Regions from separate parts of the Shinella sp. AETb1-6 genome, predicted to be linked through region 2. Evidence: predicted binding sites of a transcription regulator. Region 2 holds the regulator's gene; each other region holds the start of a gene.
The links. The regulator LexA, encoded in region 2, represses DNA repair genes until DNA is damaged. The targets are predictions, from matches to a motif close to TGTTCNNNNTGTGTTCNG.

Region 1: a site for LexA is predicted at 5,127-5,144, ahead of GR158_RS08360 (PA0069 family radical SAM protein). Genes of this name have one in related genera too.
Region 3: a site for LexA is predicted at 1,843-1,860, ahead of GR158_RS05335 (YifB family Mg chelatase-like AAA ATPase). Genes of this name have one in related genera too.

The regions. Positions count from the first base shown of each region.
Region 1 covers NZ_WUMM01000004.1:121,318-128,898, forward strand. Annotated here, with positions in the region: gene GR158_RS08330 (AtpZ/AtpI family protein) at 101-496, shown strand; gene GR158_RS08335 (F0F1 ATP synthase subunit A) at 558-1,310, shown strand; gene GR158_RS08340 (F0F1 ATP synthase subunit C) at 1,378-1,605, shown strand; gene GR158_RS08345 (F0F1 ATP synthase subunit B) at 1,696-2,349, shown strand; gene GR158_RS08350 (F0F1 ATP synthase subunit B) at 2,360-2,845, shown strand; gene GR158_RS08355 (ribonuclease HII) at 3,050-3,700, opposite strand; gene GR158_RS08360 (PA0069 family radical SAM protein) at 3,910-5,067, opposite strand; gene GR158_RS08365 (glycosyl transferase) at 5,238-5,774, shown strand; gene moaB (molybdenum cofactor biosynthesis protein B) at 5,781-6,329, opposite strand; gene GR158_RS08375 (4-(cytidine 5'-diphospho)-2-C-methyl-D-erythritol kinase) at 6,316-7,212, opposite strand; gene GR158_RS08380 (tetratricopeptide repeat protein) at 7,217-7,581, opposite strand, start outside.
Region 2 covers NZ_WUMM01000012.1:115,564-123,144, forward strand. Annotated here, with positions in the region: gene trpC (indole-3-glycerol phosphate synthase TrpC) at 1-265, shown strand, start outside; gene moaC (cyclic pyranopterin monophosphate synthase MoaC) at 265-759, shown strand; gene glp (gephyrin-like molybdotransferase Glp) at 759-1,982, shown strand; gene lexA (transcriptional repressor LexA) at 2,076-2,798, shown strand; gene GR158_RS19940 (ComEC/Rec2 family competence protein) at 3,006-5,525, opposite strand; gene gltA (citrate synthase) at 5,832-7,121, shown strand; gene lpxB (lipid-A-disaccharide synthase) at 7,151-7,581, opposite strand, start outside.
Region 3 covers NZ_WUMM01000002.1:415,991-423,571, reverse strand. Annotated here, with positions in the region: gene rsmI (16S rRNA (cytidine(1402)-2'-O)-methyltransferase) at 1-331, shown strand, start outside; gene GR158_RS05345 (YraN family protein) at 321-689, shown strand; gene gshB (glutathione synthase) at 807-1,751, shown strand; gene GR158_RS05335 (YifB family Mg chelatase-like AAA ATPase) at 1,950-3,479, shown strand; gene GR158_RS05330 (VOC family protein) at 3,658-4,056, opposite strand; gene cysK (cysteine synthase A) at 4,116-5,081, opposite strand; gene GR158_RS05320 (LysE family translocator) at 5,209-5,826, opposite strand; gene GR158_RS05315 (LysE family translocator) at 6,148-6,732, shown strand; gene GR158_RS05310 (GNAT family N-acetyltransferase) at 6,733-7,581, opposite strand, start outside.

The DNA.
Region 1 (7,581 bases), on a different contig from region 2:
TGCGCCCGACTTCGAAAGGGGTCGGATATGGCTTGAATCCTAGCCTTCAATATGTCCGCATTGGGGCGAACGCCTCATCGGAAGCAAGCAGGAGGATGCCATGGCCGACGATCAAAAGGGAAGTCTGGAAGACCGGCTGAAGCGGCTCGACGCGGAACTCGCGGACAAGCGCAAGTCAGACGGGGCGGAAGAAGCCGCCGAGGCGAGGGCAGCTGCGAGCCGTTCAGGCTATGCGGTCGCCATGAAGCTCTCGAGCGAGTTCGTCGCTGCCGTGATCGTCGGGGCGCTTCTGGGCTATCTTTTGGACCATTTTGCGGGTACAGGGCCGTGGGGAATGATCGTATTCCTCCTTCTCGGCTTCGGTGCCGGCGTTCTGAACGTCATGCGCGCCGCCGGCATGGTGGCTTCGCCCCATCCGGTCGACAGGCTGGCCGGGCGGCAGCCCGGCAAGGCCGGCGGCGGACGGGACGAGACCGATAAGAAGGACGGCGTCTGACGACGCGGTCCGCATAGTGGGTGACTTCCGTCGCAAGGCGGGCAAGCGAGAGAGATAAGCGGTGTCCAACGATCCGACCCATCAGTTCCTGGTCAACAAGATTGTTCCGATCGAAATCGGCGGTATCGATTTCTCGTTCACCAATGCCTCGCTGTTCATGGTCGCCACCGTCGCGGCCGGCATCGGCTTCCTCTATTTCACCACCGGCCAGCGCGGCCTGGTGCCGAGCCGCATGCAGTCGGTCTCGGAAATGTCCTACGAGTTCATCGCCTCGATGCTGAGGGAAGGGGCGGGCAGCCACGGGATGAAGTTCTTCCCGTTCGTCTTCTCGCTCTTCATGTTCGTGCTGACGGCAAACATGCTCGGCATGGTGCCGTACTTCTTCACCGTCACGAGCCAGATCATCGTCACCTTCGCGCTGGCCATGCTCGTCATCGGCACGGTCGTGGTCTACGGCTTCTACAAGCACGGCTTCGGCTTCCTCAAGCTCTTCGTGCCGTCGGGTGTTCCCGGTGCGCTTCTTCCGCTGGTCATCTCGATCGAGGTCATCTCGTTCCTCTCGCGTCCGATCAGCCTCTCGATCCGTCTCTTCGCAAACATGCTGGCGGGTCACATCACGCTGAAGGTCTTCGCAGGCTTCGTCACCTCGCTCAGCGCGCTTGGCGCCGTCGGCGTCGCCGGTGCGATCCTGCCCCTTCTCATGACCGTCGCCCTGACCGGTCTCGAATTCCTCGTGTCGTTCCTGCAGGCCTATGTCTTCGCAGTTCTGACATGCATGTACCTCAACGATGCCGTGCATCCGGGTGGTCACTAGGGAATAAAGTCGTCGGTGCCTCCGGGCGCCGCTCACAAGCCGCAACAACCCATTCAAGGAGTTCAACATGGAAGCGGAAGCAGCAAAGTACATCGGCGCAGGTCTTGCCACGTTCGGTCTCGCCGGCACGGCTCTCGGCCTCGGCAACATCTTCGGCAACTACCTGGCCGGCGCTCTGCGCAACCCGTCTGCTGCTGACAGCCAGTTCGGCCGTCTCGTATTCGGCTTCGCCGTTACGGAAGCTCTGGGCATCTTCTCGCTGCTCATCGCTCTCCTTCTCCTCTTCGCCGTCTGATATCGGCTGAGGACTGGACCATGGCCCGCAAGGGCCGTGGTCCATCGTACGTTCCGTACATGATCTGAGAGTGCCCCCCTGGAGGTCAGCATGTCTGTGACCTTGGCATCGGCCGAGTCCACCCCCTTCGAAATCGCCCAGGCGGAAACTCCTGCGGATACGCATGAGACCCCTGCGGATACGCATGCGGCTCAGCCGGCAGGCGAAGTGCACACCGAAACGGGTGTTGCCCATGGCGGCGAGCACGCTTCCGGCGTCTTCCCCCCGTTCGACCAGACCACGTTCGCATCGCAGCTCCTTTGGCTCGCGATCACGTTCGGTCTCTTCTACCTTCTCATGTCGAAGGTCGTCATTCCGCGCATCGGCGGCATCCTGGAGACGCGTCACGACCGCATCGCGCAGGATCTCGACGAAGCGTCCCGCCTGAAGGCGGAAGCCGACGCAGCGATCGCTTCCTACGAACAGGAACTCGCCGCGGCCCGCGCCAAGGGCAACGCGATCGCCGCGACAGCGCGCGACGAAGCCAAGGCCAAGGCCGACGCCGAGCGCGCCAAGATCGAAGCCTCGCTGCAGGACAAGATCGCCGGTGCGGAAACGCGCATCGCCGAAATCAAGGCCAAGGCGCTTGCCGATGTCGGCACGATCGCCGAGGAAACGACCGCAGCCGTCGTCGAACAGCTGATCGGTGCCAAGGCCAGCAAGGCCGAGATCGCTTCGGCCGTGAAGTCGGCAGCGGGCGAATAAGGAGGATACCATGGCATTCGACGCAACATTCTATGCCTTTGTCGGCCTCCTGCTGTTCCTTGCCCTCATCGCCTATCTCAAGGTTCCGGGCATGATGGGCAAGGCTCTCGACGCCCGCGCCGAGAAGATCCAGAACGAGCTGGCGGAAGCCAAGCGTCTTCGCGAGGAAGCCCAGCACCTGCTCGCCGAATACCAGCGCAAGCGCAAGGATGCCGAGGCGGAAGCCGCAAGCATCGTCGCGGCCGCTGAACGCGAAGCCAGCGCGCTGACCGCCGACGCCAAGCAGAAGACCGAGGAATACGTCACCCGCCGCACGGCGCTCTCCGAGCAGAAGATCAAGCAGGCGGAAGCCGACGCGATCAATGCCGTGCGGGCCGCCGCCGTCGACCTGGCCGTCGCGGCCGCCGAGAAGGTCATCGCCGCCAAGGCCGATGCCGCAACCGGCAACGCCCTCTTCAACAACGCGATCAGCGAAGTGAAGAGCCGCCTCAACTGAGGCCGCCATCACCGATGTCTTAGAAAAGGCCGGAGCGATCCGGCCTTTTTTGCGTCCGGCCTGTGCCGAGCCTCGATCTGTGCTGGGCCTCGATGCTGGCAGGCAGACGCGAAATCTTCGCACCTCTGCCGGATGGCAGCCAAGCGTACGCGCGTCGAGATATCCGCCCGGAGCGGATGATCGGCGTCTGGACGGAGGGGCGGATCACTCCTTGCGCAGTGGACGAAAACTCATGCGGTGGAGGCGGCAGGGGCCGATCGATTCGATGGCGGTGCGGTGCACCTGTGTCGCGTAACCGGCATGCACGGCAAAGCCGTATCCCGGATAGGTTTCTTCCGCGCGCGCCATCATCCTGTCGCGCATCACCTTGGCGACGATCGATGCGGCCGAGATCGAAACGGAAAGCGCATCCCCCTTGATGACGGCGCGGCCCTCGCAGGCAAGGCCGGGCGGCACGTCGCGGCCGTCCGTCAGCACCAGTTTCGGCGCCACTTCGAGGCCTGCGACGGCGCGGCGCATGGCATCGAGGCTCGCCTTGCGGATGTCGATCGTATCGATGCGCCGCGAGGAGCTGGAGGCGACGGATACGAAGGCGGTTTCCATGATACGGGCGAACAGCATTTCGCGCCTGGCGGCGCTCAACTGCTTGGAATCGTGAAGACCCTCGGGAATGTTGTCCGGATCGAGCACCACAGCAGCCGCGACGACGGGCCCGGCGAGAGGCCCGCGCCCGGCCTCGTCCGTGCCGGCGACCGGCCAGAGGCCGCGCTTTCTCGCCGCCATTTCCATCGAGAAATCGGGCCCTTCGGGCATATCGAAAAGAAGGCGGGAATCGGAGGATGTGCTCTTGGCCATGCGGGGACCTTGCACATCCGTCCGATTCCCTGCAAGTCCTCCGACAGGGGCGGCGGTCGGAGGAACACCCGGCGCGTCCAGGGGATGACGCTACCGGAAGAGGTTTTGCAAGATCTGCACCGGCGCGGCGCGGATCTCACACATTCAGTTCAAGAGCACGATGCCTGTCCCGGTGACATCGAATCCGTGCGCGCGTCGCGCTGGCACCATCACAGCAAGGACAACTGCACGCCGCTGCCCGAGGGCGGAACGAACTGGTCGCCGGAGAGGTTGCGGCGCGTCCGCGTCAGCTCCAGCCGCTTGCTGGCCATCTCGAAGCGCCGGGCGATCTGCCACGCATAGGGGCCGGCGCCTTTCATGCGCTTGCCGAATTCCGCGTCGTAATCCTTGCCGTCGCGCATGGAGCGCACGAGCGACATGACGTGGCGGTAGCGGTCCGGGTAGTTGCGCAGCAGCCATTCGCGGAAGAGGGGGCTCACCTCCAGCGGAAGGCGCAGGAGAACATAGCTCGCCTCCATCGCCCCTGCCGCCTTGCCCGAATCGAGCACCTTCTCGATCTCGTGGTCGTTGAGGCCGGGAATGATCGGCGCCATCATGATGGCGGTCGGAATGCCGGCATCGGAGAGCGCGCGGATTGCTTCCAGCCGGCGTGACGGGGTCGCCGCGCGCGGTTCCATGGTGCGGGCGAGCTTGCGGTCGAGCGTCGTCACCGACATGCCGACCCAGGCAAGGCCACGGGCGGCCATGCGGGCGAGAATGTCGATGTCGCGCATGACGAGCGCCGACTTGGTGACGATCGACACCGGATGGTTGGCCTTGTCGAGCACTTCGAGGATCTGGCGCATGATGCGCCATTCCTTCTCGATGGGCTGGTAGGGATCGGTATTGGTGCCGATGGCGATGACACGCGGCTTGTAGCCGGGCTTGGACAATTCCCGTTCGAGCAGCTTCGGCGCATCCGGCTTGGCGAAGAGCTTCGCCTCGAAGTCGAGGCCGGCGGACAGACCCATGAAGGCGTGGGTGGGCCGCGCAAAGCAATAGATGCAGCCATGCTCACAGCCGCGATAGGGATTGATCGAGCGGTCGAAGGGAATATCCGGCGATTCGTTGCGGGTGATGATGGTGCGCGGCTTCTCGACCTGGACTTCGGTGCGGAAGGGCGGAAGCTCCTCCAGCGTCTGCCAGCCGTCGTCGAAGCTCTCCCGCGTCACCGGCTCGAAGCGGCCGGTGAAGTTGAGCCCTGCGCCCCGGCCGCGCCGGCGTTCTCCATCGACGCGCATGCCCGTATCAGCCAGCAGCGCTTCGGCAACATCCTTCGTATGGCCGGGCGCAAGGGCGCCCTGCCTGAGGTTTGCAAGATCGTTCATGGCTATCTCCGGCGGAGCATCTCGCCCCGGTTCAATGACTATATTCCTATAATCGAAACGAGAACAATGCAAGAACAAAATCGCACCCGCTAACCATATCGCCTAACCATGCGGCGATGTGCCGGCCTTGCAACGGTGGAAATTGATGCTGCGATGCGGTAGGGAGATATATGCTGACGATCATCATCGAATGCCGGGACAACGAGGCCGAGCTTGCACAGACGCTGTCGGCGCTCGTGCCGGGCGCGGTCGAGGGAGTCGTGCGGGAGGTGGTCGTGCTCGATCACGGCTCGCGCGACGGTTCCGCCCGCGTGGCCGATGCCGCAGGGTGCCGGTTTCTCACCAGCTGGGACATGAAGGATGTGGTGCGCGCGGCGCGCGGCGACTGGCTGCTCCTGCTCGAGCCCGGGGCGCGGCCGATGACCGGCTGGGTCGATGCCATCGTCGACCATGTCTCGGTCAGTGCCGGCCCGGCGCGGTTCACCGGCTCGCGCAATCACCGCAGGCCGTTCCTGAAACGCTTCGGGCGCCGCGCCTCACCGCTCGAGCAGGGCTATCTCGTCAGCAAGCGGCAGGCAGCGGCCGCCGTGCGCACGGGCATGTCCCTGTCCGACATCGCAAAGGGCACCAAGACCTTTTCGCTCGTTGCCGAGATCGTGCCCGCCTGGGCGATCAAGGCGATCCGCGCGCAGCTGGTGGCGGGCTGAGGCGGTTCAGCCGGCCGAGCGCTTCAGGTGCTCGTCGAGACGCGGCATGATTTCCACGAAATTGCAGGGCATGTGCCTGTAGTCGAGCTGCGCCTTGAGGATGCCGTCCCAGGCGTCCTTGCAGGCGCCGGGCGAGCCGGGCAGCACGAAGATGAAGGTGGCGTTGGTGACGCCGCCCGTCGCACGCGACTGGATCGTGGAGGTGCCGATCTTGTCGTAGGAGATGCGGTGGAAGACCTCCGAAAAGCCGTCCATGCGTTTCTCGAAGATCGGCTCCAGCGCCTCCGGCGTCACGTCGCGGCCGGTAAAGCCCGTGCCGCCGGTGGTGATGACGACGTCGACCGCATCGTCGCGCGTCCAGGCTTCGACCTGCGTGCGGATGGCGGCGATATCGTCGGGCACGATGGCGCGGGCGACGAGCCGGTGGCCGGCCTCGGCGATTCGCGCGACCAGTGTATCCCCGGACCGGTCGGTCTCGGGCGTGCGGGTATCCGAGACGGTCAACACCGCGATACCGACCGGAATGAACGGTCTCGTCTCGTCAAGGCGTGCCATCGTGTCCCTCCAGCGTGCGGGTGGCGGTGATGAACCAGTCGGGGTGTTGCTGCTTCAGCGAAGCCGCCGCCGCCTCGGCCATCGCGTCCGAACTGTATAGCGCGAAGCAGGAGGCGCCGGAACCGGACATGCGCACCACGCGTGCATCCGTCGCGGCGAGACCGTCCGCGAGTTCGCCGATCTGTGGGCACAGGCCTCGGGCTGGCGGCTCCAGGTCGTTGCGCAGGCCGGCTATGGCATCCAGCCAGTGAACGGACGCATCCCGCAGAACGAGCGGCGCATTCCGCTTGGAGGCGAGGGCACGGAACACGGCCGGCGTCGACACGCCGACGAGCGGATTGGCCAGCACCATGGAGAGCGCGGGAAGCGCCACGGGCGTGATGTCCTCGCCGATGCCGCGCGCCAGCAAAGGCCGGCCGGCAAGGCACATAGGCACATCCGCGCCGAGCCCGATGGCGATGGCGTCGAGCCGGTCGCCCGGCAGGTCCGCCTGCCACAGGCCAAGCAGGCCGCGCAGCGTCGCGGCGGCATCCGCCGAGCCGCCGCCGATACCGGAAGCGATGGGCAGGTTCTTTTCCAGATGGATATGCACGGGCGGGGCAGATTGCCCGGTTGTTTCCAGCGCCGCACGCAGGCGGTCCCGCGCGCGGGTAACGAGATTGTCATTCTCGGCCGCAAGCGTAGCGGAAAAGCGGCCGGAGAGCGTGAAGCGGTCTTCTTCGGCCGGCGACAGCGCGATGCGGTCGCCGAAGGCGGTGAAGGTCACCAGGCTGTCGAGGAGATGATAGCCGTCCCCGCGCTCGCCGACCACGTGCAGCGCGAGGTTGATCTTGGCGGGCGCCGCTTCGATAACGGCAAAGCCCGAAAGGGTGTCGCCGGGCATGCGGTCAGGACTTGCGGTCCACGGCTTTTTCTTCCGGCGCGATCTTCTGCGCGGGCTTGTCTTCCTTCGCCTCGGCCGAGGCCGGGTCGGAAGGCTTGATATCGGCCAGACCGTTTTCGATCTTGTCCTTGATCTTGACGATCTCCGCGTCTTCCGGCTTCAGCCCGAGCGCGCGGTTCCACTGGAAGGTCGCTTCCAGCTTGCGGCCGACGCGCCAGTAGGCGTCGCCGAGGTGATCGTTGATCGTGGGATCGCCGGCCTTCAGCTCCGCGGCGCGCTCCAGTTCCGCGACGGCGTCGTCGAAGCGGCCGAGGCGATAATAGGCCCAGCCGAGCGAATCGACGATATAGCCGTCATCGGGCTTGAGGC
Region 2 (7,581 bases):
ATCCAAGCTCGTCGGCATCAACAACCGCAACCTGCGCACCTTCGCGGTCGATCTCGCCGTTTCTGAAAAACTGGCCGGCATGGTGCCCGAGGACCGGCTGCTCGTGGGCGAGAGCGGCGTGTTCACCCATGCCGATTGCCAGCGCCTCGCCAAGGTCGGCATCTCCACCTTCCTCGTCGGCGAAAGCCTGATGCGCAAGGATGACGTCACGGCGGCAACGCACGAACTGCTGACCGGCTCCGCCGACATGCTGGCGGCGGAATGATGGGCGACGACGCCCGCACCCTCACCCATATCGACGCCGCCGGCGAAGCCCATATGGTCGATGTCGGCGACAAGGCGGAAACCGTGCGGATAGCCGTGGCGGAAGGTTTCGTGCGTATGCTGCCCGCTACGCTCGACCTCATTCTCAAGGGCGATGCGAAGAAGGGCGACGTCATCGGCACGGCGCGCCTCGCCGGCATCATGGCCGCCAAGCAGACGTCCAGCCTCATTCCGCTCTGCCACCCGCTGATGCTCAGCAAGGTTTCCGTGGAAATCCGCGAGGACCACGCCTTGCCCGGCCTGCGCATCGAGGCCATGGCCAAGCTCACCGGCCGTACCGGCGTGGAGATGGAGGCGCTGACCGCCGTCAGCGTCGCGTGCCTGACCATCTATGACATGGCAAAGGCGGTCGACCGCGAGATGGAAATCGGCGGCATTCGCCTCGTCGAAAAATCCGGCGGCCGTTCCGGCGACTACAAGCGCAGGGACGGCTGATGTCCCTTCTTCCCGTTGCCGACGCCCTCGACCGCCTGCTGTCCGCGGCCAGGCCGGTGCAGCGGACGGAGAGCCTCCGGCTCCACGACGCCGCAGGACGCGTGCTGGCCGACGATGTCGCCGCCCGCCTCACCCAGCCGCCTTTCGACAATTCGGCAATGGACGGTTATGCCGTCCGCCATGCCGACATCGCGGAGATCGGATCGGTTCTCAGGGTCGCCGGCCTGTCCTCCGCCGGTCACGCTTTCGACGGCACGGCCGGCCCGGGGGAAGCGGTGCGCATCTTCACCGGCGCGCCGCTCCCGGCCTTCGCCGATACGGTCATCCTTCAGGAAGACACCGAGCTTCTGGAAGACGGCCGCATCCGCACGACGTTCCTCACGCCCAAGGGCCGCCATATCCGCCCGCGGGGGCAGGATTTCACAGCGGGCGAGGTTGTGCTGAAGGCCGGCCAGGTGCTGGATGCCGGCCGGCTGACCGTTGCGGCAGCCATGAACCACCCAAACCTGTCCGTCTATGCGCGCCCGCGGGTCGCGATCCTTGCGACGGGCGACGAACTCGTGCCGCCGGGAGAAACGCCCGGTGCAAGCCAGATCATCGCCTCCAACAGCTTCGGCGTCGCGGCCATCGCGCGCGAAGCCGGCGCAGAGGTGATAGACCTGGGCATCGTGAGAGACGACAAGCAGGCCATATTGGATGCCGTGCGCCGGGGACTGGAAACGGACATCGACGTGTTGGTGACGCTCGGTGGCGCATCCGTCGGCGATTTCGATCTCGTTCAGCCCGTGCTCGGCGAGGCCGGCATGGCACTCGATTTCTGGCGCATCGCCATGCGCCCGGGCAAGCCGCTGATGGTCGGCCGCCTCGGCGATATCCAGGTGATCGGCCTGCCCGGCAATCCCGTTTCCAGCCTTGTCTGTTCCTATCTCTATCTGGAGCCGCTGGTCCGCAAACTCGCGCGCCTGCCCGCGATGAACCGGATGCGCCAGGCCGCCGCCGCCGTGCCGCTCAAGCAGAACGACCGCCGGCAGGATTACATTCGTGCGCGACTTCAGCGCGGCCCGGACGGCGGTCTCTTGGTCACGCCCTTCGAGAAGCAGGATTCATCGATGATGAAGATCTTCGCCGAATCCGAGGGGTTGCTGATCCGCCCGCCGCATGCGCCGGCAGAGGAACCCGGCGCGCTCTGCGACGTCCTCGTTCTCAGGGAACCCGCGGCCTGAGTGGCATTATTGTGCCCGCAGGCCCTTGCGGAACACATGTGGAACGGATAGTGTCTGTTCTGGATTTGTTTCACGATTCTCGCTGGAGAGGCCATGCTGACGCGCAAACAACAGGAACTGCTCCTGTTCATTCACGAGCGTATGAAGGAATCCGGCATTCCTCCGTCTTTTGACGAGATGAAGGATGCCTTGGATCTTGCCTCGAAGTCGGGCATCCACCGCCTCATCACGGCGCTCGAGGAACGGGGCTTCATCCGCCGCCTGCCGAATCGGGCGCGCGCGCTCGAGGTGATCAAGCTTCCGGAGGCCTATTCGCCCAGCCTCCAGCCGCGTCGCGGATTTTCGCCGTCGGTCATCGAAGGCAGCCTCGGCAAGCAGCCCCCCGCCGTAACGCCATCCAAGCCCGTCGCACCGCAGCCGACCATGTCGTCGTCCGTGTCCGTTCCGGTCATGGGCCGTATCGCCGCCGGTGTTCCGATCTCGGCCATCCAGAACAACACGCACGAGATCACCGTCCCGGCCGAAATGATCGGCAACGGCGATCACTATGCGCTGGAGGTCAAGGGCGATTCGATGATCGAGGCCGGCATTCTCGATGGCGACACGGTCATCATCCGCAATGCCAGTACCGCCAATCCCGGTGAAATCATCGTTGCTCTCGTCGATGACGAAGAGGCGACGCTGAAGCGCTTCCGCCGCAAGGGCGCGTCTATCGCACTTGAAGCCGCGAACCCGGCTTATGAGACCCGGATCTTCGGCCCCGACCGGGTCAAGATTCAGGGGAAGCTCGTCGGGCTTATACGACGGTATCACTGAGCGGCGTTGGACAGCATAGCGGGTCGTGAGCGTCGTATTGGGTGTGGAACGCACAGTTCGGGTATGATGGATCGTGGCAGGTTAAGGCTCCTCTCGCTTTGCCCGGTGCTATGCGGTTGTGATTGCCTCCTGTCATTCGGCCTTTTCTAAGATCGCTGCCAACCTCTACGATCGCTGCCAACCGGGAAGCTTGCCGCTTGATTGGCTTCACGGGAGTTGCGGCGGCGAGCGATCGGCCTCGTTGGTTTCAATCTCTGCCGGCGGCGCTGCGGCTGCCGTTTCGAATGTATCGCTGCGCCAGTCATAGGTGCGGTGCCGGGACCAGGCGCGCACCACGGTTTCCACGGCCGGCATGTTGGTCGCGCCGCCGAGGCTTGCGGCGGGATCGTCGAGCGGCGGCGTGATTTCCAAAGCCCCCGTTCGGCGCAGATGACGCGCGGTCACAAGCCTCGCACCCGAGCGGCAGTTGTCCAGCCGCAGGGCGAAGGGTACGACGACGAGATCGGCCGTGTCGCAGGCCGTGCCCAGAAAGGCCGTGTCCTGAAGCGTGACGATCGTCCAGCCGCTGGGGGAAACGGCAGCACAGAAGGCCTTCGCCTCGCAGACGAACGTTTGCGCCTGTCGTGCCGCCGCGATAGCCTCCGTCATCGCGTCCTTCGCCTTCTTCCTGTCCGCCTTGCGGCGCGGTCGTTTCCTCTCAGTCTCGGCAGCAGCCTTCTTCGTCGCCGGTTCCGCCAGCAGCAGGCCGGCGGTCTTTCGCATGTCCGGCTTGGTCAGGTCGCCGAGCCGCAAGGCACGGCGCCACTGGTCGTAGATGAAACCTGGCGGCTTGGCGCGGTTCGTGGCGACCGCATCGCCGCGCAGGATCGCAACCAGACGACCGTCTTCGGAGATGAGCAATTCCGGCTTCCCGCGCGCAGACGGCCAAAGGACCACCAGCGCACCGGCGACGATGAAAACCGTCCCGGCATGCCGCAGCCGCGTGCGCAGGATACAGAGAAGCCCGCCGCCGACACCGATCAGCAGGAAGGCGGACATGGGGATACGGCCCGTGACGATATCCCCGCCCTTCCAGCTCGAAACCCAGACCGCCAGCGCGATCATCCATTCGATGCCCTTGCCCATGATGGCAAAAGGAACGGCATCCAGCCCGAAGGGCATGAGCAGGACGGCGATGAGGCCGAAGGGCATGACGATCGCGCTGATCGCCGGCATGGCAAGCAGGTTGCCGGCAAGGCCGTAGGCCGGCACACGGTGAAAGTGGCCGATGGAGTAGATCAGCGTCGATAGGCTTCCGATCGCCGATGACAGCAGAAGTCCGCCGAAGAAGCGCCCGGCCGCGCCGCCGGTCAGGCGCAGCGCGCCGCCTTTGCCCTCCTTGCGCACAGGCCGCTCGCGCCACGCCGCATAACCGGCGACGAGGCCGAGCGTTGCGGCGTAGGACATCTGAAAGCCGGGGTTGGTGATAGCGGAGGGCGTGACGGCGAGGATGATGATGGCCGACAGCGCCACGTTGCGCATACTGATGGCGGAGCGGCCGAAGAGCACGGCGATCAACATCACGCAGATCATGATCCAGGACCGGACGGCCGAGATCGCGCCGCCCGACACGAGAATGTAAAGCGTCACCATAACGAGCGCACCGCCCGCCGCAATCTTGCGGGTGGGAAAGCGTTCGGCAAAGCCCGGTATGAGCGCCATCAGCATGCGCGCGCCGACAAGGAACGTGCCGGCCGCGAGCACCATGTTGAGACCGGAAATGGCCAGGACGTGAGCGAGCCCGGCCTGGCGGAGCGCCTCCACCGTCTCCTCGCTGATCGCCCGCTGTTCCGCCGTCACCAGTGCCGCGGCGATCGCACCCGCGTCGCCCCCGATGCGTCCGCGGATATGCTCGGTGAGGTTGTTTCGCCATATCGCGATCCGCTGCGATATGCGATCGCTCCAGCTGGCCGGAGCGGCCTCGATTGCGACCGGCGCACCGTAGAAATAACCGACGGCGCCCGTGCCGGCGAAGTATGCGTCAAAGGCGAAGTCGTTGAGGCCGGCCAGGGCGGGGCCCGAGGGTGGCCCAAGACGCGCCCGGCCGGATATGCCGTGGCCGATGGCAATGGGATCGTGACGGCTTCGCGCCAGCAGCGTGACGACCTGCGGCGCGCGTTTCAGGACCGGCTCGCGCGTCTTTTCCAGTGCGATGCGATACCGGATCGCGTTGCCCGCACCGCTTTCGCGCGCCAGCACCCGCCCCTCGATCATGGTCGTCACGGGCGTGTCGAGAATGACGGTGTCAAGCCGTGCGCTTTCGAGCGCCGCGAGAAGCATGCCGATCGGAACGAGGAACGCGCCGCCCGCCAGGATCGCACCCAGATCCTCGCGATGGCGAAGCCGCCAGGCGGGTACCGCGGCGGCGATGGCCCCCAGGACCATGGCATAGACTGGTGGGTCGGCCTTAGCGGCAAACCAGAGAGCCGCACCTATTCCCAGGAAGACCGGCACGAACAGGAAGAAATGCCCGTGGCTGCGCTCCTCGGCCAGCGCCTCCGACAGGCTTTCACCGGCGGCGCGGCGCGTCCGGAGCCAGGCCAAAGCCTCGCTGTACCACGATGCGGCTTTCCCGGCCGGCGCAGCAGCATCGTCGAACGCAGCGGGCACCGCGCCATCGCCTGGCCGGACATCCCACTTATAGGCCTTCGCGGCCCGCTCCCGCTCTGCGATCTCCGTTCCGGCCATGCGCCCCGGCCTCGCTGTCCCGCTGCATCATGTAATCGATCGGCGCAACATTCAATCGAAAGTAGATGAAGCCGATGGTAAGGCAGGCAGAAAGGATGCGCCCTCCGCAATTTTCCGACCACCCTCAATAGTTGCTTGCAACTTCGCTCAAAGGGTAGATATTGCGTTGCCGGAAAGCCCGTTACCGCAATGCACAATTTGCCTTTCGTATCGCTTGGCAGGACATCGCAAATGGGCTAGCAAAACGGGCATGTTCGTGGCGCCGGTACAACCGGATGCCGCCATTCGAAACAACGGAGGATCGTTATGACAGGAAAAGGCGCGGACGTATCGGTCGGTGGCAAGACAATCGAGCTGCCGACGCGATCCGGGACGATCGGCCCCGATGTGATCGACATCGGCACGCTCTACAAGAACACGGGTACCTTCACCTACGATCCCGGCTTCACCTCCACGGCCTCGTGCGAATCGAAGATCACCTATATCGACGGCGATGAGGGCGTGCTGCTGCACCGCGGCTACCCGATCGAACAGCTGGCGGAACATGGCGACTTCCTGGAAGTCTGCTATCTCCTGCTGTACGGCGATCTGCCGACCAAGGCCCAGAAGGACGACTTCGACCATCGCGTCACGCACCACACGATGGTGCACGAGCAGATGAGCCGCTTCTTCACCGGCTTCCGCCGCGATGCCCACCCGATGGCCGTGATGTGCGGCTGCGTCGGCGCACTGTCGGCCTTCTACCACGACTCGACTGACATCACCGATCCGCACCAGCGCATGGTCGCCTCGCTGCGCATGATCGCCAAGATGCCGACGATCGCGGCGATGGCCTACAAGTACCACATCGGCCAGCCCTTCGTTTACCCGAAGAACGACCTCGACTATGCGTCGAATTTCCTGCGCATGTGTTTTGCGGTTCCCTGTGAGGAATATGTGGTCAATCCGGTGCTTTCGCGCGCCATGGATCGCATCTTCATCCTGCATGCCGACCACGAGCAGAACGCATCGACCTCGACGGTTCGCCTTGCCGGCTCCTCGGGCGCCAACCCGTTCGCCTGCATCGCGGCCGGCATTGCCTGCCTGTGGGGCCCGGCCCATGGCGGCGCGAACGAAGCAGCGCTCAACATGCTGGCCGAGATCGGCTCGGTCGATCGCATTCCGGAATATGTCGCGCGCGCCAAGGACAAGAACGATCCGTTCCGCCTGATGGGCTTTGGCCACCGCGTCTACAAGAACTACGATCCGCGCGCGCGCATCATGCAGAAGACGACGCACGAGGTTCTCGGCGAACTCGGCATCAAGGACGATCCGATGCTGGAAGTCGCCATGGAGCTGGAGCGTATCGCTCTGACGGACGAGTACTTCATCGAAAAGAAGCTCTATCCGAACATCGACTTCTATTCGGGCATCACGCTGAAGGCGCTGGGCTTCCCCACCACGATGTTCACCGTTCTCTTCGCGCTTGCCCGCACCGTGGGCTGGATTGCGCAGTGGAACGAGATGATCGAGGATCCCGAACAGCGCATCGGCCGCCCGCGCCAGCTCTATATCGGTGAGCCGAAGCGCGATTACACGCCGGTTTCCAAGCGCTGATCCAGCAAGGACGACATGAAAAAGCCCGGTCAGAACTGACCGGGCTTTTTTTCTGCAAGAAGGTTCAGAATGACGGCAGCACCGGTTTCTCCGGGCGGCCGGGCGGTTTGCATGCGCTCCAGAACGAGGTCGTAGCCCTCCAGCATCGCCCGGCGCTCCGTCGTGTCGGAAGCGAGCCGCTCGAAGCCGCGGGCGAGCGTGCCGGGACGCACCTGCTCGTTGAGAAACTCGGGCACGACGCCGTAGTCGGCGATCATGTTGGGAATGGCCGCAGTCCAGATCTTAAGGCGGCCCACGAAGAAGTTGGCCAGCCAGTCGAACCGATAGGTGGAAAGCACCGGCACACGCGCCAGCGCGAGCTCCAGGATGACGGTCCCGGAGGCGGCGATGGCGGCGTCCGCCTCGATGAAGGCCTGCCATTTCTCTTCCGGCGTCACGGTGATGACAGGCCTGACCGGCC
Region 3 (7,581 bases), on a different contig from region 2:
GTCCGCGGCCGATGTGCTGGGCGAAAGCCGGCCGGCCTGCGTCTGCCGCGAACTGACCAAGACCTTCGAGGAATTCCGCCGCGGCACGCTCGGCGAGCTCGCGGCGCATTATGCCGAGGCCAGCGCGGTCAAGGGCGAGATCGTGCTGGTCATCGGCCCGCCGGGCGAGGCGGCCGCACCCGAGGCGGAAGACGTCGACCGCCTGCTCGCACAGCTTGTCCACGACATGCCGGCCGGCAAGGCGGCGACCGAGGCGGCCCGCCAGACCGGCCTGCCGCGGCGCGATCTCTATCAGCGCCTGCTCGACCTGAAGGACGGCGATGCGCGATAGGCCGGCGGATCCGAACCGGCTCAAGGCCTTCCGCCGCGGGCACGTCTCGGAATATCTCGCCGCGCTCTATCTTCTCGCCAAGGGCTATCGCATCCGCGCGATCCGCTACCGCACCAAGGCCGGCGAGATCGACATCATCGCCCGGCGCGGCGATCTGGTGGTCTGCGTGGAGGTCAAGGCGCGCCGCGATGCGGACAGCGCCGTCTTCGCGGTGACCGGCACGGCCCAGCGCCGCATCCGCGCGGCGAGCGAAGTCTGGCTCGCCCGCCAGCCCGACGCCCACCGTATTTCCCTGCGCTACGACATCGTCGCGGTGCGGCCATGGCGGCTGCCACGGCATTTCGTGGATGCGTTCTGACGGGAAAGAGCCCTGAAGTCTGTCCGGGCGACGCCACCGCGGATTTCGCCTCCGGCCGGCGTTGTCTTCGCGCCCGGGGCGTCCTAAATGTGAGCGGCATTCCTGAGGGGACTTTTCATGGCTAAGATCAAGAACGTCGCGGTCCAGATGGACCATGTGTCGACCATCAGCATCGCCGGCGATTCCACCTTCGCCATGAGCCTCGAGGCGCAGGCCCGCGGCTACAGGCTCTTTCACTACACGCCCGACCGGCTGAGCCTGCGGGACGGGAAGGTCTATGCGAGCGTCGAGCCGATGGAACTGCGCGACGTCAAGGGCGACCACTATACGCTGGGCGAGGCCGAGCGCGTCGATCTCTCGACCATGGACGTGGTTCTGCTGCGCCAGGATCCGCCCTTCGACATGTCCTATATCACCTCCACACACCTGCTCGAGCGGATCCATCCGAAGACGCTCGTCGTCAATGACCCGGCCTGGGTGCGCAATTCGCCGGAGAAGATCTTCGTCACCGAATTCGCCGACCTGATGCCCAAGACCCTGATCACCCGCGATCCCGCCGAGATCCGCCGCTTCCGCGACGAGATGGGCGACATGATCCTCAAGCCGCTCTATGGCAATGGCGGCGCCGGTGTCTTCCATTCGACCAAGGACGACCGCAACCTGTCGTCGCTGCTCGAAATGTTCGGCCAGATGTTCCGCGAGCCCTTCATCGCCCAGCAATATCTGCCCGACGTTCGCAAGGGCGACAAGCGCATCATCCTTGTCGATGGCGAGCCGGTGGGTGCGATCAACCGCGTGCCGGCCGAGCATGATGCGCGTTCCAACATGCATGCCGGCGGCCGCCCGGAGCCGACGGAACTGACGGCGCGCGAAAGGGAAATCTGCGCCCGCATCGGCCCTGCGCTGCGCGAGCGCGGCTTCCTGCTCGTGGGCATCGACGTCATCGGCGACTACATGACCGAGATCAACGTCACCTCGCCGACGGGGTTGCGCGAGGTGAAGAAGTTCGGCGGCGCGGACATCGCGGCCCTGCTGTGGGACGCCATCGAAAGCAAACGCTGACGCCGGCGGCGGGGCCTGTGGTTCGCCGCCACCCCGCCTTTGTTCCGCTGATACAACCGCATGCAACCGGTGCGCGGATAATTCTCGCCGAAGTTCTATAATTGTTCTTGTTTCATTCCACATTCCATGCCAGATTTGCAGCTGCAACCCTGGGGCGGGTTGATGGTCCGTTTTCGGCTGGAGCGAGCGGGGGCAATCATGGTGGCGCGTGTCGGGACAATAGCGTTTCAGGGCATCGAGGGCGTGCCTGTCGATGTGCAGGTGATGGTCGCGCCGGGCAAGGTGGGCATGCAGATCGTCGGCCTCGCCGACAAGGCGGTCGCCGAAAGCCGCGAGCGGGTGCAGGCCGCTCTGCACGCCTCCGGCCTCTCGCTGCCGCCCAAGCGGGTCACGATCAACCTTGCCCCGGCCGACCTGCCCAAGGAAGGCAGCCACTACGACCTCGCCATTGCGCTCGGCCTGATGACGGCGCTCGGGGCGGTGCCGGGCGATGCGCTGGATGATTATCTTGTCATCGGCGAACTCAATCTCGACGGCACGATCGCGCCGGTCGCCGGTGCGCTTCCGGCGGCCATGGCGGCCAACGCCCTGGGCAAGGGCCTGATCTGCCCGGCGGAAAACGGCGCGGAAGCCGCCTGGGCCGGCGGCGGTCTCGATATTCTGGCGCCCCGCAGCCTGATCGCGCTTGCCAATCATTTCAAGGGCAGCCAGGTCCTGTCGCGCCCGGCGCCGGCCATTCGCGCCGCGGCCGCCGGCCTGCCGGATCTTGCCGATATCCGCGGGCAGGAAAGCGCCAAGCGCGCGCTGGAAGTGGCGGCGGCGGGCAACCACAACCTGCTGATGGTCGGGCCGCCCGGCTCGGGCAAGTCCATGCTCGCCGCGCGGCTGGCCGCCATCCTGCCGCCGCTCTCGCCGGCGGAGCTGCTCGACGTCTCGATGATCCATTCCATCGCCGGCCAGCTTTCCGGAGGACGCCTGTCGGATCGGCGCCCGTTCCGCACGCCGCATCATTCCGCCACCATGGCGGCCCTTGTGGGCGGCGGATCGCGGGCAAGGCCCGGTGAGGTGTCGCTCGCGCACAACGGCGTGCTGTTTCTTGACGAGCTGCCGGAATTCTCGCCGCAGGCGCTCGATGCCTTGCGCCAGCCGCTGGAGACGGGCGAATGCATCATCGCGCGGGCCAACCACCGCGTCAGCTATCCCGCGGCCTTCCAGCTCGTCGCGGCGATGAATCCCTGCCGCTGCGGCATGGCGGGCGAGCCGGGACGCAGCTGCGCGCGCGGGCCGCGCTGCATGAGCGAGTATCAGGCCCGCGTTTCCGGCCCGTTCATGGACCGCATCGATATCCGTATCGACGTGCCCGCGGTGTCGGCGAGCGATCTCATCCGCCCCGTGGCCACCGAGCCGAGCGAGGCGGTTGCCCGGCGCGTCGCGACCGCGCGCGCCCTGCAGGTCGACCGGTTCGCCCGTCTGGGCATGCCCCGGGTGACGAGCAATGCCCGCGCCTCCACCGCCCTCGTCGAACGCATGGCCGAGCCCGATCCGGCGGGCCTCCAGCTGTTGCGGGATGCGGCGGAGAAGATGCGGTTTTCCGCGCGTGGCTATCATCGTGTGCTCAAGGTCGCCCGCACGCTGGCCGATCTCGACGAAGCCGCGATCGTCGGACGGATCCATCTGGCGGAAGCCATTTCCTATCGCATCGTGGGAGAGCGGATGGTCGCGGCCTAAAGCATTTCCAGCCGAAGCGAAGTCGCTTCGGCGTCGGATAATGCGGCAAAAACAGGAATCTGGAGCATTTCCGGTGAACCGGAGTTCACCGGAAATGCTCTAGCGCCGGGCCCGCGACTGGCGGCGTGAACGGGAGATGGCACGCGATATCGAGCGGGTCATGCGGCGTGCCGTGGCGTCACGCCGGCCCCTTGAAGACGGCTTCGATCCGGTGCCCGTCCGGGTCGATGACGAAGGCGGCATAATAGTCCGGGCCATACTGCGCCCGAAGCCCAGGTGCGCCGTTGTCGGTGCCGCCGGCCGCCAGTGCGGCGGCGTGGAAGCGGTCCACGGCCGCGCGGCTCGACGCGGCGAAGGCGATGTGGAAGCCCGGCCCGGGAGGATGCGCAGCGACGCCAAGTTCCTTGATGGCGAGCTTATCGCCACCGTCCGCGAGACCGTAGCCCACAGCCTGTCCGGGCTCACCCGGCCGGATGTCGGACCAGACGCGTGCATAGCCGAGCGCCGCCATCGCGGCGTCGTAGAACACGACGGCCCGGTCCAGGCTGTGAACGCCGAGGGAAAGATGGTGGAGCATGGCAGAGCCCGCCTGTTGCGGAAGGCCCACCGCGGTTGTGGCGGCGGGCCCATCCTCTGTCAGGCGAGGCCTTCGAAGAGCGCGGTCGAGAGATAGCGTTCCGCAAAGGACGGGATGATGACGACGATCGTCTTGCCAGCATTTTCCGGGCGGCTGCCCACCTTGACGGCGGCCGTAAGAGCCGCACCCGAGGAGATGCCGACCGGAACGCCTTCGAGGCGCGCCACCAGGCGGGCATTCTGGAAGGCCTCGTCATTGGTCACGGTCACGACCTCGTCGTAGACCGATTTGTCGAGGATCGCGGGGGCGAAGCCCGCGCCGATGCCCTGGATCTTGTGCGGGCCGGGATTGCCGCCTGATAGCACCGGGCTGTCGGCCGGCTCGACGGCGACGACCTTGAAGCCGGGCTTCCTGGCTTTCAGCACCTGGCCGACACCGGTGATCGTGCCGCCGGTGCCGATGCCGGACACGAGGATGTCGACGGCGCCGTCGGTGTCGTTCCAGATTTCCTCGGCCGTCGTCTTGCGGTGGATGTCCGGGTTGGCCGGGTTCTCGAACTGTTGCGGGATGACGGCGCCGGGAATGGTGCTCGCCAGCTCCTCGGCCATGGCGATGGCGCCCTTCATGCCCTTGGGCCCCTCGGTCAGCACGAGCTCGGCGCCGAGCAGGGCGAGCATCTTGCGGCGCTCGACCGACATGGTCTCGGGCATGGTGAGGATGAGACGATAGCCCTTGGCGGCCGCCGCGAAGGCCAGCGCGATGCCGGTATTGCCCGATGTCGGCTCGACCAGCGTCGACTGGCCGGGCGTGATCTTGCCCTGCGCTTCCAGCGATTCGATCATCGCCACGCCGATACGGTCCTTCACCGAGGCGATCGGATTGAAGAATTCGAGCTTGCCGAGAAGATGGGCGACGACGCCGTTTGCCTTGGCGAACTTGTCGAGCCGCACAAGGGGTGTGTCGCCGATCGTCTCGGTGATGGATGCATAGACGCGGCCGCGGCCGGGTTTGCGGGTGTCGCTCATCGGGTACCTCCTGGTTCTCGTTGACGGGAATGTAGGAGGGAATGGGCCTTTAGACGAGTCCGGATTTCGCGGCAAAAGCGCCGGTTGTGGAATAATCGGGTCGTTCCGCTGCGAAAGCCCGCTCCCGTCAGGCCGCCCTCGTCGCGATATAGGCCGCCGTGCCGGCAAGAACGCTCGCGGCGACGCGGTTCAGCCTTTGCAGGGCCTTGGGCTGCCTGAGAAGCAGCCGGGCGCGCGAGGCGAGCGCGATATAGGGAATGAGCACGGCGAGAAGCACGACGAAGGTCGCGGCCAGCAGCAGGCCGTAGTCCGCAAGGCCGACGGCGTTGAGGTCGACGAGCGTCGGCACGAGCGCCACGTAGAACAGCATCGTCTTGGGATTGCCGAGCGTCACGAGCAGGCCGGAAAGGAAGGCCGCGCCGTTGCTCGTGGTGCGGCGGGCCTCGATATCCTGCGGCAGGAGCCCGGTGGTCCACAGCTTCCAGGCGATATAGCCGAGATAGAGCGCACCGGCGATCTTGATGACCATGAAGGCCGTGGTGAAGGTCTGCGCGATGAAGGCGAGACCGAGGATGACGGCCGTCAGATAGACCATGTCGCCGAGGATGAGCCCGAGCCCCATGAAGAAGGTCGGCCGGAAACCGGAACCGAGCGCACGCGCCACGATGGCCGTGATGCCGGGGCCGGGAATGATGGCGGCGATGAAGAGCGCGCCGGAATAGGCGAGAAGAACGGCAAGCGACATGGAGGGCTCCTTGATCGGCTCCTCTTACGCCCGACGCCGTTTTCCGGCAATGGGTCGCGCGCGCGCTGATCCGTCATCTGAACGCGCGAAAACGGCGCGTGAAAGCCGGCGGGACCGGTTCATTCGGCCCGGGCAAGGCGGTATCGCGGTGCCTGCATTCGCGTCAACGGCGGGCCACGGCCGGCGGCGGCACTTGTCACCGGGACAAGGGCCCTCCTTGCGATGGCCGCAGCCGCGGCGTAGGCTTTAGGGGCGCATCAGGGAGAAACGTCCGTGCCCGACCCGACAAGCCTTGCCGCCTTCGCCCTCATCGCGCTCGGCATGGTGCTGACGCCGGGGCCGAACATGATCTATCTCGTCTCCCGCTCGATCTGCCAGGGGCCGGCGGCCGGTCTCGTCTCGCTCGGCGGTGTCGCGCTTGGCTTCGTCTTCTATGTCTTGTCGGCTGCGCTCGGCATCACCGCGTTCCTGATGGCGGTGCCCTTTGCCTATGATGCGTTGCGGCTAGCCGGCGCGCTCTATCTCGCCTGGCTTGCCTGGCAGGCGCTGCGCCCGGGCGGCCGCTCGGCCTTCGAGGTGAAGGCGCTGCCGCGCGACAGCAACCGCAGGCTCTTCTTCATGGGGTTTCTGACCAATCTCCTGAACCCGAAGATCGCGATGCTCTATCTTTCGCTTCTGCCGCAGTTCATCGATCCCGCAAAGGGGAACGTTCTCCTGCAATCGCTGGTGCTGGGCGGGGTGCAGGTGGTCATCAGCGTCAGCGTCAACGCGCTGATCGCCGTTTCGGCCGGCTCCGTCGCGGCCCTCCTTTCAGCGCGCCCGCGCTGGACACTCGTGCAGCGCTGGCTGATGGGCACGGTGCTGGCCGGGCTCGCCCTGCGCATGGCGACCGAAGCGCGCCGCTGATCAGAACGCGGCCATCGGCGGCAGGGCGAAGGGCAGGGCGGGCTGAAGATCGTCCGGGCCGCGCAGCATGAAGACCATCTCGCCGTCGTCGGCAGTCGCCTCGCCATCCCACGCCAGATGATCGGGCGCGAAATGCACGGTCACGCGCTGCGGCGTGACATCGAGGCTCGCCAGAATATCCGCGAGGGCGGGCATGCGCGTGCCGACGATGTCGAGGATATCGACATTGCCTTCGCCATCCGCCTGCCAGGCGACGACCGCGCCGGCGTCTCCCAGGAGGTCGAGCTTGAGATCCGGCATCAGCGATGCGTTGAACAGGAACATTTCCTTCTGCCGGAGCGGCGCGAAGCGGTCGGAGACGGGTGCGCGGCCATCGAGCAGACGGCTGAGCAGCGTCAGGTCCGCCTCGTTCGCGAGGTGAAGCCGGCGGGTCGCGAACGCCTGCCCGTCCGTGGGAGGCACGCCGGCGAAGCGGTGCTGCGGGAGCGGGCGAAAGCCGTGTTTCTCGTAGAGCGCCGGCTTGTCGGTCAGCAGCACGACCGCCTCGAAACCCTCGGCGTCGCAATGATCGAGCGCCGCCTCCATGACGGCGCGGTAGAGCCCGCGGCCGCGATGGCTCGGCCGGACTGCGCCGGATTGCAGGCCTGCCGCGCGCACGAAGACGCCGTCGATGACGAGCGGCATGGCGAAGGCGGTGATGTTGGCGATGCAGGCGCCGTCGGCGTCAAAGAAGCCGAAGGGCGCGCTGGTCGGGTCCGGTCCGCCCAGCTGGTCGAGGCCCGAGATGTCGATCTCGAAGATGTCCCGGAGCAGGTCGCAGAGGCCCTGCCAGGCCGCGCGGTCGTCGAT